DNA from 3 places in the Glutamicibacter sp. genome. Region 3 is predicted to be linked to each of the others. Evidence: predicted binding sites of a transcription regulator. Region 3 holds the regulator's gene; each other region holds the start of a gene.
The links. The regulator LexA, encoded in region 3, represses DNA repair genes until DNA is damaged. The targets are predictions, from matches to a motif close to TCGAACANNTGTTCGA.
Positions count from the first base shown of each region.

Region 1: ACRDT3_RS13520 (shikimate dehydrogenase) is a predicted target of LexA. The motif match lies at 4,268-4,283, and genes of this name have one in related genera.
Region 2: ACRDT3_RS05315 (LexA family protein) is a predicted target of LexA. The motif match lies at 4,654-4,669, and genes of this name have one in related genera.

Region 1 covers NZ_JBOGEG010000024.1:31,274-37,348, reverse strand. The annotation lists gene ACRDT3_RS13540 (3-hydroxybutyrate dehydrogenase) at 1-706, shown strand, start outside; gene ACRDT3_RS13535 (YeiH family protein) at 739-1,794, opposite strand; gene ACRDT3_RS13530 (LysR family transcriptional regulator) at 1,786-2,799, shown strand; gene ACRDT3_RS13525 (MFS transporter) at 2,870-4,210, opposite strand; gene ACRDT3_RS13520 (shikimate dehydrogenase) at 4,364-5,236, shown strand; gene ACRDT3_RS13515 (bifunctional sugar phosphate isomerase/epimerase/4-hydroxyphenylpyruvate dioxygenase family protein) at 5,236-6,075, shown strand, end outside.
Region 2 covers NZ_JBOGEG010000004.1:156,387-162,461, reverse strand. The annotation lists gene ACRDT3_RS05335 (hypothetical protein) at 1-408, opposite strand, end outside; gene ACRDT3_RS05330 (NAD(P)/FAD-dependent oxidoreductase) at 732-2,009, shown strand; gene ACRDT3_RS05325 (NAD-dependent epimerase/dehydratase family protein) at 2,246-3,100, opposite strand; gene ACRDT3_RS05320 (MFS transporter) at 3,216-4,421, shown strand; gene ACRDT3_RS05315 (LexA family protein) at 4,693-5,109, shown strand; gene ACRDT3_RS05310 (FAD-binding oxidoreductase) at 5,417-6,075, opposite strand, start outside.
Region 3 covers NZ_JBOGEG010000021.1:43,469-49,543, reverse strand. The annotation lists gene ACRDT3_RS12775 (glycoside hydrolase family 76 protein) at 56-1,132, shown strand; gene lexA (transcriptional repressor LexA) at 1,192-1,911, opposite strand; gene ACRDT3_RS12765 (LysM peptidoglycan-binding domain-containing protein) at 2,170-2,523, shown strand; gene ACRDT3_RS12760 (histidinol-phosphate transaminase) at 2,605-3,711, shown strand; gene hisB (imidazoleglycerol-phosphate dehydratase HisB) at 3,734-4,354, shown strand; gene hisH (imidazole glycerol phosphate synthase subunit HisH) at 4,355-4,990, shown strand; gene ACRDT3_RS12745 (hypothetical protein) at 4,993-5,142, shown strand; gene priA (bifunctional 1-(5-phosphoribosyl)-5-((5-phosphoribosylamino)methylideneamino)imidazole-4-carboxamide isomerase/phosphoribosylanthranilate isomerase PriA) at 5,170-5,907, shown strand.

The DNA of each region.
Region 1 (6,075 bases), on a different contig from region 3:
CGCCTCCGGCATAGGCCTGGCCAGTGCCACCGCATTGGCCCACGCTGGTGCCGTCGTGACGATTGCCGACCTCAACGAACAAGCCGCTGAAGAAGCGGCCCGCAAGCTTGGCGGAAAAGCATGGGCCGTGGATCTTTCGGATACCAGGTCCCTGGAAGATCTCAGCCTGGAAACCGACATCCTGATTAACAACGCCGGCGTGCAAAGGGTGGCTCCAATCCACGAGTACGACCCCGAAGCCTGGAGGCTGATCCACCGGCTGATGCTGGAGTCGCCTTTTTTGCTCATCCGGGCAGCCCTGCCCGGCATGCGCGAGCGCGGCTTCGGGCGCATCATCAATATTTCTTCCATCCACGGACTGCGGGCCAGCGCCTTCAAGAGCGCTTACGTTGCGGCCAAGCACGGGTTGGAGGGCCTGTCGAAGGTCACGGCTTTGGAAGGTGCCGACTTCGGGATCACCAGCAATTGCATCAACCCGGGCTATGTGCGCACGCCGCTGGTGGAAAAGCAGATTGCCGACCAGGCCAAGCTCCACGGCATTGCCGAATCCGAGGTTGTCCAGAAAATCATGCTCACCGAAGCGGCGGTCAAGCGGCTGGTGGAACCCGGAGAAGTTGCGTCCTTGGTGGCCTGGCTTTGCGCTGATGCAGCGAGCATGGTCACCGGTGCTTCCTACGCCATGGACGGGGGATGGAGCGCAAGGTAAGGGCAATGGCAGCGCTCTCCGCAGGCGGCACATCAGGCCGGCGGGAAGAGTATCGTGCCGCAGGCGGCCACCACGATGATCACCAAGGTCCCCAGCAGGCCCAGCAGCAGCGAGCGGCCCCCTGACTTCACGATGCTGCGCAGGTGGACGCCCAGGCCCAGGGCGAACATTGCCGCTGAAAGCAGCAGCGTTTGCACGGTCGAGGCGGCCGAGAGCAGGGACTCGGGCAGGATCCCGGTGGTGCGCAGCAGCATCGCGGCCAGGAACCCGAGCACGAATAACGGGACCAGCGGCGGGTTCTTGCCGCCTTGGACCGAGTGCTTGCGCCGCATGCAGAGCCCGACACCGGCAATGATCGGTGCCAGCAGCACAACGCGGGCCAGCTTCACCGTTACGGCCACAACCAGCGCTCCCGCGCCTACCGAGCCGCCGGCGGCCACGACCTGGGCCACCTCGTGGGTCGAAGCCCCGATGAGCATTCCGATGCCGCGTTCATCCAATCCCAGCAGCAGGCCCAGGGCGGGCATGGCCGGGATCATCAGCGTGCCGAAGAGGACCACCAGGCCGATGGCGGTGGCCACCTGCTCTTGCTTGGCCTTGATGACGTTCTCGGTGCCGGCGACCGCGGCGGCGCCGCAGATGGAGAAGCCGGTGGCAATGAGCAGGCGCTGCTGCGCATCCATGCCGAGCCTCTTGCCGATCCACAGGGTTGCGAAGAAGGTGGCTCCGACCGAGGCCAGCACCACCAGCAGCACGCCGGGCCCGAGCCCGAGGATGGTACCCAGCGACAGCTGCAGTCCAAGCAGCACAATGCCCAGGCGCAGCAGCTGCTTCGCCGCGATAGCAGTTCCCGGGGCCAATGCCGCTGGGACCGGGGCGATGTTCCGCCACAACGCGCCGAGCAGGATGGCCAGCAACAGGGCGCTGAGCCCGTTGAAGAACTGGCTGGCGATCATGCACAGCGCCCCGAGCAGCAGGCAGAGCAGCAATCCGGGCAGCGCCTGCACGAGCCGCGGCGCAGGAGTCTTCCGGGGGTGGCCGGGCGATGGCCGGGCGGTATTTTCGGAGGCAGGAGGGAGATGGTGCACGATAACCAGTCTGAACCCGATCCGCCGATTGCGGTACGCCCCATCGAGCTATCCCGGGCATATGATCGTGATATGGAAAGCGATTCCCACTCATCCAAGAGCCTGTCCCACTGGCTGCAGATTTCCTCCCTGGAACTGCTGGTGGGCATCGCCGATCACGGAAGCCTGAGCGCCGGGGCCCGTGCGGCCGGGATGGCGCAGCCAAATGCCTCGCGGGCGTTGAAGACCCTGGAACGCCGCTTGGGGTATTCCTTGGTGACCCGCAAGACAACCGGCTCCACGCTGACCGCCGAAGGCGTGCTCACCGTGCAGTGGGCCCGGGATGCGTTGGCGAGCCTGGAGGCACTGGCCTCCGGGGCCAGGTCGCTGGCTGATGCCGGTGGATCCGACCTGCACTTCGGGGCGAGCATGACGGTGGCCGAGTACCTGGCCCCGCATTGGATCGGACAGTTGCACCGGGCCTTGCCGCAGATCAAGCCGAGCATGCGGATCATGAACTCGCAGGACGTCATCCGCGCCGTGCAGCATGGCGAGCTCGGTTTCGGTTTCGTGGAGACCCCGCATATACCGCTGGGGCTCAAGAGCAAGCAGGTGTTCCGCGATGAGATGCTGATCGTGGTGGCTCCCGGGCATGAATGGGCGCAACGCGAGCAGGCATTGACCCTGCATGAGCTGCAGAGTACGGCCCTGATCGAGCGCGAGGAAGGCTCGGGGACCCGCGCTTTCCTGGACTATATCGCCCATGCCCAACGGCCCAAGCCGGTGGCCGAATTCAACAGCAATGCGACCATTTGCCAGTGCGCTGCCGGCGGAATGGGCCCGGCCGTGCTCAGCCAATTGGCTGTGGAAAGCCAGCTCAAGGCCGGGACCCTGGTGGAGATTGCCTTTGACGGCCCGGCCTTGCTGCGCGAACTGCGCGCCATCTGGCCGGCAACGCAGGTGCTGGGCAGCACCGAGCAAACGCTGCTGCGGATTGCCGCAGATCCCGATTCCCTGCCCGGCTAACGCAGAATTCCGGGCAGCTGCAGGTGCAGCTGCCCGGAATCGGCGTGTACGGGTACCGGCTGGAAGGAGCCTAGCTGGCGACCTTCTCGACCTTGCGGCCCAGATCGTGGGTGGGCACCCGGTAGGTTTCGCGGGCGGTCATGGCCGCGACAGCGGAAATCAGCGAGATCACCGCGGTGAAGATGCTGATCTGCACCCAGCCGTTGGCTTCCAGCCCGCCCAGGGCGGCAACGATGGACGGGGCGAAGCCTGCCATGAGGAAACCGATCTGGGTGCCGATGGCCAGGCCCGAGAAGCGGACCTGGGAGGAGAACATCTCGGCGTAGAAGCTCGGCCAGACCGCATTGGCTGCCGCATAGGCGCAGGAGAAGACCAGCACCGAGAGGCTGAACTGCGCCAGCGCGTTATCCGATTCCATGGAACGCAGGTAGAAGGGCATGATGGCCGCGGAGCCCAGCGCGCCGTAGATGAACACCGGCTTGCGCCCGATCTTGTCGGCGAGCATTCCGAACAGCGGCTGGGTGAACAGCGCGCCGATGTTGCCGGCAACCACAAGCCACAGGGTAATGGACTCGTCCATGTTCCCGATGGTCTTGCCGTAGGAGATGGCCAGCGTGCCGTAGACGGTGGACACGGCGGCGATGAATGCGCAGAAGATAACGCGCAGGACGTCCTTCCAGTGGAACTTCAGCAGTACCGCCAGCGGGAGCTTGGCGATCTCGTTGTTCTTCTTGGCTTCTTCGAATTCGGGGGTCTCATGCAGCGAGCGGCGGATGAAGAAGGTGACGATCACGACGACGGCAGAGAGCCAGAACGGGATGCGCCAGCCGATGCCGTACTTGATCTCATCGGGCAGTGCGACTACCGGGATGAAGATCAGCGCGGCCAGGATCTGCCCGCCCTGGGTGCCGGTCAGCGTCCAGGAGGTGAAGAAGCTGCGGCGGTTATCCGGGGCATGCTCCAGGGACATGGAGGAGGCTCCGGCCTGCTCGCCGGCAGCCGAAAGGCCCTGGCACAGGCGTGCGAAGACCAGCAGGATCGGGCTGAGCCAGCCGACCTGGTCGAAGGTGGGCAGGCAGCCGATCAGGAAGGTGGATGCACCCATGAGGATCAGGGTGAACATCAGCACCTTCTGCCGGCCGATGCGGTCGCCGAAGTGCCCGACGAAAATGGCGCCGATGGGGCGGGCCACGTAGGCGAAGCCGAAGGTCGCCAGCGACATGACCGCGGCATTGGTGGAAGTATCCGGGAAGAAGATGTGCGGGAAAATGAGCGCGGCGGCGGAGCCGAAGATGAAGAAGTCGTAGTATTCAACGGCGCTTCCCATGAAGCTGGCTATGGCCGCCTTGACTGGTGTTCGCTTTCCGCTTCCGGCGTCATTGGACGCCGTTGGCTGGTGTGCAGCATGCATCGGGATACTCCCTGATCGAGTGGTTTGAACGGAACCTCAATCCGATTTGTGCGCATTGCGTACACTTGTTCGGAATGTGTTCATTGGTTTAGAGTAGAGGCAAATCACATCTCAGGCAAGACCTGATGCCAACTATGAAGGGCAGCGACGAAAATGAGCACACGCACCGAGTCGTTCCTGGTGGGCCTGATCGGCGACGGCGTGATGCCATCGCTCACGCCTCCCATGCACGAGCATGAAGCCGACGCGCAGTCCCTGCGCTACCTGTACCGGCCGATCGACCTCACCGCGCTGCAGCGCCCCGGGCAGGACGTCGGAGCGCTGCTGGCCGCCGGAGCCGAGCTGGGCTACAACGCCTTCAACATCACCCACCCATGCAAGCAGCTGGTGCTTGAGCACCTGGACGGCATCTCGGATACCGCACGGGCCATCGGCGCGGTGAACACCGTGGTCATCGAGGACGGCAAGTTCTACGGGCACAACACCGATGCCTCGGGCTTCGCCCGCGGGCTGGCTGCGGGGCTGCCCGGAGCCAATCTGGGCAAGGTGCTGCAGCTGGGGGCCGGCGGCGCCGGAGCCGCCGTGGCCTACGCCCTGCTGGACTCGGGCACTACGCAGCTGCACATCGTGGATCTGGACGCGGACCGGGTCAACCACCGCGTGGCCGAGCTGCGCGGCCACTTCCCGCAGGCGGACATCTTCGCCGCGGCCCCCGATGAGGTTCCGGGCCTGCTGCCCGGCAAGGACGGCCTGCTCAATGCCACCCCGATCGGCATGCACCACCACCCGGGCCTGCCGCTGGACATCGCGGGGCTTGAGCCGCGCCACTGGGTAGCCGACTGCATCTACCGCCCGGTGGACACCGAACTGATCACCGCCGCGCGCAGCCTGGGTTGCCAGGTCCTGGACGGCGGGCACATGGCCGTGGGCCAAGCCGTGGATGCCTTCGAAATCATCACCGGAATCAAGCCGGATGCGGCGCGGATGCGCGCGCACCTGCTGGCCATGCTGGAGGAAGGACGCTGATGCGCACATCAATCGCAACCGTATGCCTGTCGGGAACCCTGGAAGAGAAGATGCTGGCCTGCGCCAAGGCCGGGTTTGACGGCATCGAGATCTTCGAGCAGGACCTGCTGGTCAGCCCGATGTCCCCGGAGGAGGTCAAGGCCATGGCCCTCCGGCTGGGGCTGAGCCTGGATCTGTTCCAGCCCTTCCGCGACTTCGAGGGCGTCACCGAGGAGCAGCTGCAGGCCAACCTGCATCGCGCCGAAGCCAAGTTCCAGCTGATGAACCGGCTGGGCATGGACCTGGTGCTGCTGTGCTCCAACGTCGCCACCGCCACCATCGACGACGATGAGCTGTTCGTCCAGCAATTGCGCCAGCTCTCCGACCTTGCCGCCAAGTACGGCGTGCGCATCGCCTACGAGGCTTTGGCCTGGGGCAAGTACGTGAACACCTACCAGCGCTCCTGGCAGATCGTGCAGCGCGTGGACCGGCAGAACGTCGGGCTGTGCCTGGACAGCTTCCACATCCTCTCGCGCGGCGATGACCCGGCGCAGATCGCGCAGATCCCCGGCGAGAAGATCTTCTTCGTGCAGCTGGCCGATGCCCCGGTGCTGTCCATGGACATCCTGTCCTGGTCGCGGCACTACCGGCTCTTCCCGGGACAGGGCGGCTTCGCCCTGGACGAGTTCATGCTCCAGCTGGTCCGCTCGGGCTATGCCGGCATCGTCTCCCTGGAGATCTTCAACGACGTCTTCCGCCAGTCCAATGTCGAGCGGACCGCCATTGACGGGCTGCGCTCGCTGAAATGGCTGCAGTCCAAGACCGCCGCGCTGCTGGCCGCCGGCGACCAGCCCTCGGCC
Region 2 (6,075 bases), on a different contig from region 3:
GAGGAACTCGAAAGTCTGCTTGAAGTCATCCACGCTTCCGCCGAAATTAGCGGTCGTGCCTAGGAAAGTCAGGTAATGCTTGAGGATCGCAGCACTGGCTTCCGAAACTTCCTTGCCCAGCGACGTCAGGTGGCCCAGCTGTTCACCCAAAATCGTTGGATCCAGGGTTTTGACGTCAACACTCTTGCGTAGCTGGGCATGCACGGTCAGCAGGGTGGTTAGGCCTTCGAGCGCTGCGCGGGTCTCGCTGGCTGCCTGGCCTTCTTCGTGGAAGTGGCGGAAGAGCGAGGACTTGAACGGCTGAAGAGCTTGGCGCACTTCAGATTCAAAAGGCACGCTGCTGGCGCCGGAACGGCGGGCTGGGTGACCCTGGGCAGGCTTCTTCTTGGCTGTTTTACGTGAGGCCATGAGTGTGGTGCAGTTCCTTAGAAATGGCTGATCGGCGGGATTGGTAATTCGCTTCCCTCCAGTCTACGCAGGACGCGCTGGGGGAGAAGTTCCTGATGGGCAATAGTGATGCAGGCAATGGGGAAAGTTCCCGCGTGCGAGCAAGTCCTTGTTGAAAGTTCGGAATAGCCAATCATTTTCCGCAAAAAACACGAACCTCATGCAGGTGTGGTGGCGCTCACCGTCGAATCGTCAGAGCGCGTTGATTTTCCCCGAGGATCGCGCGACAGTGAACACATGCGGGCTCGTGTGGAGAGGCCGTCGAAATGCTAGGAGAGTGGATCATGGCTGGAGTAAACGTGCCAGATCATGTCGTTGTTGTGGGCGCTGGCTTTGTTGGCCTGTCGACCGCTTGGTACCTGCAGGAAGCGGGCATTAAAGTCACCGTCGTGGACCGTGGCGGCGTCGCGTCCGGTTCCTCCTGGGGTAACGCCGGCTGGCTGACCCCAGCCCTGACCCTGCCCATCGCGGAGCCTGCAATCTTCAAGAACGGCCTGAAGATGATGCTCGACCCGGCATCCCCGCTCTACATTCCGCTGAAAGCCGATGCCAAGTTGCTCCGCTTCCTGATCGGTTTTGCCTGGCATTCGACCCCGAAGAAGTGGGAAGAAGCCATGCGGGTCTACTCGGAAATCGGCGCAACCGGTTTGGATGCCTTCGACGAAATCGCACAGGCGACTTCGGCAGGGCCAGGCGTGCAGGAGCTGACCAAGCCAGCAGATCCATTCCTGACGGGCTTCACCTCGCTCAGCGACCGCGATGCCCTGCTGCATGAATTCGAGATGATCGAGAAGACCGGCGGCGAAGTTGAATTCGAATTGCTCAGCGGTGACGAACTGCGTGGCATCGAGCCAACCCTGTCCAATAAGGTCGCTGCCGGCGTAGCCATCAAGAACCAGCGCTACATCAACCCGCCGAAGTTCATGGAATCGCTGGCTGAATCCGTCATCGCCCGCGGCGGCGACATTATCGGCGCCTTCAACGTCACCGATGTGCGCGACAATGGCAGCTCGGTCACCGTCATCGGTTCCGAAGGCCGTTCAATCACCGCCGATCACGTGGTGCTGGCTACCGGTGCTTGGATGACCGACATGGCCAGCAAGTTCGGTGTGAACGTTGTGGTCCAGGCAGGCCGTGGCTACTCGTTCACCGTTGAGCCAGAAGACATGCCAACGCACCCGATCTACTTCCCAACCCAGCGTGTAGCCTGCACCCCGCTGGGCGATCGCTTCCGCATCGCTGGCACCATGGAGTTCCGCGACGTCAACCACAAGCTGGAGCCCAAGCGTATTGAGGCCATCGTCGCCGCTGCGACCCCGGTCTACAAGGGCATCAACTGGGAAAACCGCAAGGAAGAGTGGGTTGGCGGACGGCCATGCACCGCCGATGGCATGCCACTGGTCGGCCAGACTGGCTCTGCGCGCGTCTCAGTCGGTGGCGGCCATGGCATGTGGGGCGTTGCGCTCGGTCCACTGACCGGCAAGATCCTCGCTGCCCAGATCACCGGCCAGCAGGCCCCTTCCATTGCTCGGCACTTCAACCCGCTGCGTAAGGGTTTCTAGGCGTTTCGGTCCACACCCGGAACGAAAAAGAGAACCGGCTTGCGGTGCATCATTTCGATGCACCGCAAGCCGGTTTGTCTTTTGGGGATTCAGGACCACAATTCGCACAAGCGCTTTCGCGCCTCTCCTTGTCGTGAACGAAGGGCAGTGCCACGGGGTATCCCGGCTTGATGGCTGGGGTGCCCTTAAGATACTCGGTGCGGATCCGAATTTCAGTTCATCGGCAACCAGCCAATTTACTGGTGGCGAGTGGAAGTTCCTTCGAGGATGTGGCGATATCCCTGGGCATAGCTGGGATATTCGAGCTGTAATCCGCTAGCTAACAGTCGAGCATTATCCAGCCGCCGGTCCGCAGCCCTACGTGTCGGCGCTTCGGAGGCACTTGGCGGTACGGGTAGGTCGAGTTGCTTGGCAAGGAACTCGTAGACCTCGCCGAGCTGAGCCGGGGCGCTGTCGCTGGCCAGATACAGTTCCGCTGCCTGCTCGCCAAGAGCGGCGACATGGACTATGGCTTGGGCCAGATCATCGCGGTGGATGCGATTGGTCCAGTGCGACTGTATTGGCAGCTGCGCAGTGCCTGAGCGAACCATGTCGATCAGGCGGGTGCGTCCCGGTCCGTAAATTCCAGAGGCTCGCAAAATGGTCACTGGCAATCCGCTGCCGGCGAGCGCGATTTCGGTCTGCGCCAAGACCTTCGAAGTCTCGCGGGTTGGAGCCAACGGCGCTGATTCGTCGACCCATTGACCTGCTTCACCGCCCATGACGGCGCTGGAGGAGACGTAGATGAAACGTCGCAGCTTCGGGCAGTCCGCCGCGACGCGGGTAGCCAGCTCCTTGGCCACGTTCAAGTAGCTGCGTTGGTAGCCTTCGGCGTCGCGCGTGACGGGAACGGGGGTCAGTACCACGATGTCGGTTTCCGGGTCGATGGCCGGCCACTTAGCAGGCACGAGCAAGTCCGCGCTGTGGCCTGTGAATTGGCCAGGGAACTTGTCTGCCTGGCGGCGCCAGGCAGTGACCTCATGGCCATGGGCGTGGAAACGCAGTCCGGCTTCGGTGGCGACATCTCCGCAGCTGACCAGTAATACCTTCACGAGACTCCTTGGGTGCGTTGCAGTAGGTGGCGTGAATTCTTCTGCCTCTAGACTAGGGCTTTGGCGGGAGTCGATCGAGTTGGCCAACCGTCAAGTGGTCAAAAGCAGGAGGAGCATGGGTGCGTCAGCGCGTTGCGTGATCTTTGCTGCCGTGGTCTTCTTCTCCATGCTCGGCGAGGGCATGGCCGTTTTCGCTTTGACCCTTGCAACGGCAGACGAACTGGGGTCATGGGGCGTCACCGCATTATTCTTGGCAGGGCTGGTGCCTCCGGTGGTCTTTGCTCCTTGGGTGGGGCGCTGGGTGGACGGTTCTGCGCTTTGGCGCGTATGGATCATCAATCTAGGTCTGCACGTGCTGGTATTTGCAGCCATGGCGCTGGCCGGAAGCATCATTGCCAGCTTGGCTCTGATGTCCGTGGCCAGCGTTTGCGCAGTCGTCAACGGTGCAGTGATCTTCAAACTCATCCCACGAATCCGCGGGGGATTCAGCGTCGCCCGGACCAGCAGCTTTCTTGTGGTGGCGACCTCGCTGGCCGGCATCATTGCCCCTGCCGTTGCTTCCTTCGTTTTTGCAGCACGTGGCCTGGGTGTTGTGCTGTGGTGCGCGGCGTTAGGTTTCGTGATCCTCGCCGTGGCGGCGGTGCTGCTCTTTTCTTCGCAGCGCTCGAATCCGGATGAAACTGCTGCTTCCGCCGCGCCTACCGCGCCGCATGCGGCCGCTGCTGCACGAAGCACCGCGGTCTTGCTGCACGACTGGCGTCTGCGTGTGCTGTTGCTTCCAATGGCGGCCATTGTGTTGTTCACGGCTGCCGAGGGGGTGGCCGGGGTGTTCTATCTGCGTGAAGTGACCGCCACGGACACCGGGTACGCGGTACTGCTGGGGGCTTGGTCGCTGGGAGCTGTGGCCGGTTCGCTGGTTGGCGGCAACCAGCGGTTTGGCGCGCGCAGCGCGCTGCCGATCCTGCTCGGTGGTGCTGGAGTCGGAGCCGCAATTCTGGTTGAGGGGCTTTGGGCTAATCCTGCGGGTCTGGCTGTGGTCTTCTTACTGGGCGGAGTGGGCAACGGGCTGCATAATACTGGGGTGCGAACGGCGATCTACGACTACGTGCCAGAATCCCGGCATGGTGCGGCGTGGGCCCAGCTTCGGATGATGATCAACATCATGGTTGCGCTGGGATATCTTGTCGGGACCCCGGGGTTGTTTGTTGAGCCTGCCCAGCTGATTATCGTCTTTTCCGGTGTCGGGACGCTACTGGCTATCGCCTTGAGCCTTGTATTGCTCAAGCGCAGGAACGGACAAAGTCCTATCTCGAATCGATGAGTCGCCGCTACGCAGCATTTCGCTCCGGGGCTGTTGCCTGAACCGAGCTCAGATCACTGAAATCATGGCTCAGCGCGCGAGCCAGGCATCAGGTAAAGGAGATCCTTCCTCCAACGGTTCCAATAATTTCTGCCACCTCTGACCCGTGGTGTTGAAGTACTGTCTTGCTGAACGCAAACGGGGAGTCCGCTGGAGGTGAAGTGCTGCGCCGCAACACGATACAATCAAGTATTCGAATATTTGTACTAGCTTTCAGCAGGGAGTGGTGGGTGTGGCTGACGAACAAGAAATGATGCCTCCGGGTGCCAGCCATGGACCGGTCCAAGCGATCTCTGCAATGGGATTCCCCTCGCCAGCCCGCGATTATTTCGACGGCGGCCTGGATCTGAACCGTTTGCTGGTGCGTGACCGGGTTTCCACCTTCATCATGCGCGTCTCCGGCAACGCCATGCAATCAGCAGGAATCCATGACGGCGATGAAGTAATCGTGGACCGTTCGCTCTCCGTGCGCCATGGCTCTGTGGTAGTCGTGAACCTCAACGGGCAGATGCTGGTGCGCCGCTGGCAGATCGATGGCCAAGAAGTCGGGCTGCTCAGCGATGAATCGCCGCTGCCTGTGGTGCTGACCGAAGGCGACGAAGTCAACGCCTTCGGCGTGATTACCAGGTGCCTGCATCATGTCAATTGACTGATAATCCCGCTAAACGGGAGAAACAGCCCCTCACAAGGACTAATAATCCTCGGAGATTTCAAAGTAGTGCCTGAATCGACGCAGATGACGAGAATATACATTGACAATCTCCCGTTTAATGTCGATCCCGGCGGTCCAGTACTGCGGGAGGGTCGCGTTAAGGGAGCCTGCACGACGGCGTCGGAATAGTAGGGCGCGGAAATACCGTGGCAACGAATGCAAACGGCAGCACAAACTGTGTGGGACTGGTCATCGTCAATTCCCGAGCATGGCTGAATTGCCGTTTCGCCGGTCACGGCTGCGTTTAGACGGTTAGAGTCCCGTCGAGGAATACCTTGCCAGGGTTGAGAAGATTGTGCGGATCGAAGACTTCTTTAATTCGGCGTTGGATCGCGTATTGGGCCTGGCCGAGTTCGTCCTGCAGCCATTTGCGTTTGAGCAGCCCAACGCCGTGCTCACCGGTGAGCGTGCCGCCGAGTTCAAGCGCGGTGGCAAACAGTTCCCCAGCAGCGGACCAGACCTTCGGCGGCACATCGGTGCCGTCGAAGACGAAGGTGGGATGCAGGTTTCCGTCTCCGGCGTGGCAGGTGGTCGCGATAACGAGGCCATATTTGTCTTCGAGCCGACGGATCGCTGCGAACGCCTCGGTCATTTTGCTCCTGGGGACGGCGATATCCTCGACCAGCATGGTGCCCATCGCTTCCAGGGCTGGGAATGCGCTGCGGCGCAGGTCGAGCAGGCGCTGGGATTCTGCCGGATCGGTGGTCGTCTCGACCCTCCCACCCGCGTTGAGAGCGAGCTCGGCGATGCGTCCGGCGGTGTCTGCGGCGGCCGGTCCGTCGGATTGGATCAGCAGGTACGCGCCGCCGCTGCTGAGCAGGTCCTGGCCGGTGTACTTTGCGACGCATTCGAGAGTGCGTCCGTCCATCAGTTCCATGATGGACGGGACGAGTCCACTGGTGG
Region 3 (6,075 bases):
TTAACCCCTCTCAGCATGATGCTTCCAGATGCACTAATGTCTGTGACAAGAACTGATGCTGCTCGAATCGGAAGGCACTATGGAGTCCATGCAGGAATTGGCACGCCAAGCCGCGATCGACACCCACCGGCGCTTCGGGCGTCGTCTCATGGGGTTGCCCGGAACTTGGATTGGGCAGAGCTACAGCAGGGCGCATCGGTTGCGCGACGGAAGCATGCTCAGCAATCTCAACGGTTTCTCGCACCCCCTTGCGGAGTGGAACTATTGGTGGCAGGCACACTATCTGGATGCCATCATCGATGAGGGCCGCTCGTACTGGGCCGAAGGCAACGAACAACTGGCGCGCGAAGCGCTTGCCCGGGCCAACGGCCTATTGCGCGGCATTCGAATTCGAAACTTCGGGCTTTTGCCCAACTACTTCTTCGACGACATGGCTTGGCTTGCCCTGGCTAGCAGCCGCCTGGCAAAGTTCACCCAGCTCGCGACGGGACAAAAGAACCGCCATGCCGAGGCGGCAGTTCGGGCGCTGGGAAAGCAGCTTCATGCGGGCATGGATGAAGTGCTGGAGGGCGGCCTGTACTGGTCCAGGAAGAAGGACTTCAAGAATACGCCAGCCAATGCACCGGCAGCACTGTTCTTCGCCCGTACCGGGGAGCAGGAGACCGCACGAGAGCTTCTCCAATGGCTGGAGAAGAATCTGTTCAGCGCGAAGCGGGGACTGTATCTGGACGGATTGCGGTTGACCAAGCAGGGACACAGGGTGGAACCAGCGGTCTATACCTATAACCAGGGACCGGTACTTGGCGCGTTGCTTGCGCTTGGTGAGCCAGCCGATCTGGCTCACGCTCAAATACTTATCGAAGCGACCGCGCAGTCGCTGTCAACTGCTGCCGGAGTGCTCTCGTTCAACCGAGGGGGAGACGGCAACCTGTTTGCGGGGATACTGTGCCGATATCTGGCCCTCGCCGGTAACGATAACCGCTTGGAAGCCCAGAGCCGGGAGCGGGCCAAGGGATTGGTCATGGCAACTGCGCGCCATCTTGCTGACCAGGAACCACGCCGGCTTTCGGCGGCAGTCCAACGCTGGATGATCTTCTCGGCCGCTGCTCAAGTTGAGTTGAACACCGGCTAATAGCGGATTAAACCGGAATTGCGCTGGTGCCAGGCACCAGCGCAATTCCCGCACGTATCCTAGAGCGAGCGCATAACCGAGACGACGCGTCCCATGATCGTTGCTGCATCACCCAAAATTGGTTCGTAGCGCGAGTTCTGCGGAAGCAGCCAAGTATGCCCGTCGCGCTGCCGGAAAGTCTTTACCGTGGCTTCCTCATCGAGCAGGGCAGCTACGATGTCTCCGTTGTCCGCCGTCTGCTGGCGACGGACAACTACCCAGTCGCCATCGCAAATCGCAGCGTCAACCATTGAATCGCCGGAAACCTTGAGCATGAACAGTTCGCCGTGGCCTACGAGCTGACGAGGCAACGAGAAAACATCCTCGACGGACTGTTCGGCCAGGATCGGACCGCCGGCAGCGATACGGCCAACCAAGGGAACCATGGTGGTGTCAGCGGAAGTGCTCAGTTCAATGATCTTGGCGTCTTCGCTGGCATCTGGCTCGACTGGCTTCGAAACTTCGGCCTTCTCGGCATCTTCGGCCAGCTGCAGAGGCAGCAGGATTTCCATTGCGCGCGGACGGCGTGGATCCCGACGGATATAGCCGAGCTTTTCCAGTTGGCTCAGCTGGTGGGTGACGCTCGAAAGGCTCTTGAGCCCGACTGCGTCACCAATCTCACGCATCGATGGTGGATAACCGTTCTTGCCGATAGACCGCTGGATCGTCTCCAGGATCTTCTTTTGGCGAATCGTCAGCGAACGTGCATTCGATCGGGGAGTGCGTTGTGAAGCTGACATGAGATTTTGCCTTCCCTAGCAATCATTCGAAAGTTCGTGAGTCCAAACTGTCGGAGCTAGATGGTGAGATGTTTTCATTGCTCGTCTACTTCGAAATCTTAGTAGATAAGCGAGCTTCTTTCAAAGATTTGTTCGAAAACTTCTGGACAAGTTCCGCAAATCTCTGTTAGAACAGATATACGAGGTTCGAACAAGTTTTCGAATCTAGACTTTCGAATACAAATTCGCATCACTTGAATTTCTTGAGGAGACAAAGTCATGGCAACCGTCGCACTTGACTCAAATCAGTCCCAGGCACCACTGAAAATCCGCATCAACCGTCGCGGATGGGCCGTGCTTGTGGGAATGCCCATTTTCGCACTCACCATCGCCGCGGCTTTCTTCATCTCCATGTTTGCCTCTGACGCCCATGCCGCCGCCGATACTCCTGTAGGAGTTGGAACAGTTGATGTCACCGTTATCCCGGGGGATACGCTGTGGAGCCTGGCCCGGGATTATGCCACCGGTTACGACGTGACCTCGGCAGTTGGCCACATCGCGGAACTCAATGCCCTGACCGGCAGTGAAATCCAGGTTGGCGAAACCTTGTCAATTCCGGTCCTTGCCGGCTAGCTTCTCCCGTCTGCTTTGAATTTGTTACCTGCTGCCGTAGCGGATTCACCTGCAGGCACGCTGCGCACGTAGACTTGATGCGTGAATGACCGCAGTGAACTTTTGAGTCAGCTGCCCTTGCGTGAGAATCTCCGCGGGCTATCCCCTTATGGCGCACCACAAATTGACGTGCCCATCCAGCTGAACGTCAACGAGAACACCCATCCGTTGCCACCGACAGTCGTAGACGCCATTGCCCAAGAGGTGGCCAAGGCGGCGGCAACGTTGAACCGGTATCCGGACCGCGAGTTCACCGAGCTTCGCGAACTCCTCGCCGATTACCTCGGCCACTCGCTCACCAAGGACAACATCTGGGCCGCTAACGGCTCCAATGAAATCCTGCAGCAAATCCTGCAAGCCTTTGGCGGCCCCGGCCGTACGGTGATGAGCTTCGGCCCTACCTACTCCATGTACCCGCTGCTTGCCAGCGGTACTGACACGACCTATATCGCCGGTGAACGCGCCGCAGATTTCACCTTATCCGCCGATTCCGCAGCCGCACAGGTTCGCGAGCATAGGCCGAATATCGTTTTCCTCTGCTCGCCGAATAACCCAACCGGCACGGCCCTTGGCCTAGACGTCATCACCGCTGTATACGAAGCCATGAGCGAGCATAACGGCATGGTGATCGTTGATGAGGCGTACGCCGAGTTCTCTTTGGCCAGCACCAAGTCAGCGCTGAGCCTGCTTGAAGGTCGCCAGCGGCTGATTGTCTCGCGCACCATGTCCAAGGCTTTCGGCCTGGCCGGTGCACGCGTTGGCTACTTGGCCGCAGCACCGGAAATCACCGATGCCATCCGCTTGGTGCGACTGCCGTACCACCTGTCGGCAGTAACCCAGGCAACTGCCATTGCGGCCCTGAAGAACATCGAGTTGTTACTGGCCCAGGTGGAAGACATCAAGTCCCAGCGTGACCGCATCGTCACCCGGCTGAAGGAACTTGGCCTCAAGCCATCGGTCTCCGACTCCAACTTCGTCTTCTTCGGTGGCGTCGAAGACCCCCGCGCTATTTGGGAAGGACTGTTGGAAGCCGGCATCATCATCCGCGACAATGGAATCCCGGGAACCTTGCGTGTTACGGCAGGAACCGAATCGGAAACCACAGCCTTCTTGGAACGACTTGCCGAACTGCTCGGCTCGCAGAAGTAATCAAAGACAAGCGAAGGAAGACATGTCTGCCGAATTGATTGGCGCACGTCGCGCCCGCATGGAACGCGTGACCAGCGAATCGTCCGTATTCGTTGAACTGGACCTCGATGGTACCGGGGTCTCTGAGATCAGCACCTCGGTGCCGTTCTATGACCACATGCTGACTGCGCTATCCAAGCATTCGCTCATCGACCTTACCGTGCGCGCAACCGGCGATACCCACATCGACGTTCACCACACCGTCGAGGACACCGCTATCACCATTGGCGAAGTATTGCGCGTGGCACTGGGCAACAAGGCGGGCATCCGCCGCTTCGGCACCTCCTACGCCCCGCTGGACGAGGCCCTGTCCCGTTCGGTAGTCGATGTGTCGGGCCGACCATACCTCGTGCACTCCGGCGAGCCTGCGGGCCAGGAATACCACCTGATCGGTGGTCACTTCACCGGGTCGATGACCCGTCACGTCTTCGAAGCCATCACTTTCCACGCACAGATCTGCGCGCACATCGAGGTGCTCTCGGGTCGCGACCCGCACCATATCGTTGAAGCGCAGTTCAAGTCCTTCGCTCGCGCATTGCGCGAAGCCGTAGAGCGCGACGAGCGCATGGGCGACAAGATCCCATCCACGAAGGGTGCACTGTAAGTGGAAAAGAAAACAGTAGTTGTCCTGGATTACGGTTCAGGCAACGTCCGCTCCGCCGTGCGCGCTTTGGAAGCCGCCGGCGCCGAAGTCGAACTGACCGCAGATCCGAAGAAGATCGTGGCTGCTGACGGCCTGGTAGTCCCGGGTGTTGGCGCTTACGCCTCGGTTATGGAGCAGCTGACCAAAACCGGTTCCCTGCGCTGGATCGGTCGCCGCATTGCCGGCGGCCTGCCGGTATTGGGTATCTGCGTGGGCCACCAGGTCTTCTTTGAAGAAGGCGTGGAACACGGTGTGAAAACCGAAGGCATCGGGGAATGGCCGGGCAAGGTTGAACGCCTGCAGTCAGAGGTCATCCCGCACATGGGCTGGAACACCGTACGCCCGCCGGAAGGATCCAAGCTTTTCGCTGGCATCGAGGGTGAACGATTCTACTTCGTGCACTCCTACGCTGTTCAGAAGTGGGAATTCGACGTAACCCAGCCAGCGATGACCCCGCCACAGGTGACCTGGTCGACGCACGGAACGCCATTCGTGGCCGCCGTCGAAAACGGCCCGCTATCGGCAGTGCAGTTCCACCCGGAGAAGTCTGGCGACGCTGGCGCGCAGCTGCTTCGCAACTGGTTGGGGACCCTCTAAGCATGTGGACCCTTATTTTGGGCGTTGTCGGGGCCTTCCTGGTCGGCGGAGCCATCTCGCTGAAGAGCCAGAAAGCCCATATCTCATGGATCATCGCGCTGTGGGTACTTGCAGGCCTGAGCCTGATCGCAGCCTGGGCCTTGACCTACTAATCACATTACTTCTTCACTAAGGACATCATGAGCGAGCAACCAATCCTCGAACTTTTGCCTGCAGTAGATATCGCTGGCGGACAGGCAGTGCGCCTGGTCCAGGGCGAAGCCGGTTCCGAGACCGGATACGGCGACCCGCTGGAAGCAGCGCTCTCCTGGCAGAACGCCGGCGCTGAATGGCTGCACCTGGTAGACCTGGACGCGGCCTTTGACCGTGGCAGCAATGTTGAAATTGTCCAGCGCATTGCCAAGGAACTGAACATCAAGGTCGAGCTCTCCGGCGGCATCCGCGACGACGCTTCCCTGGACCGGGCCCTGGAATTCGGCGCAACCCGCGTCAACCTCGGTACCGCTGCGCTGGAAAACCCGGAATGGACCAAGCAGGCCATTGCCCGCCACGGTGACAAGATTGCCGTGGGCATGGACGTGCGCGGAACCACCTTGTCCGGCCACGGCTGGACCAAGGACGGAGGCGACCTGTGGGACGTCTTGGCCCGCCTCGAAGATGCCGGATGCGCCCGATACGTTGTCACCGACGTGACCAAGGACGGCACCCTGCGCGGACCAAACGTTGAACTATTGCGCGAAATCGCTGCCAAGACCAGCAAGCCAATTGTCGCCTCGGGCGGCATCTCCTCGCTGGAAGACCTCCGGGTCTTGCGCGAGTTGGTTCCAGAAGGCATCGAAGGTGCCATCATGGGCAAGGCGCTGTACTCGGGCCAGTTCACCTTGCAAGAAGCGCTCGATGTAGCAGGTCGCCACTAGGCCCCATGCTTCATCAGGGAAAGACGATTCAGAAGCTCGCGCTTTTGAATCGTCTTTTTTATTTGTGAAAGCGGAGCTCGTTGTTTCCATCGTCGGGCCCGCGACTGCGCGCGGGCGCTATGGAAAGAAATCTGAAATCCACGGATAGGGGTGTCCAAGCTCATGAAT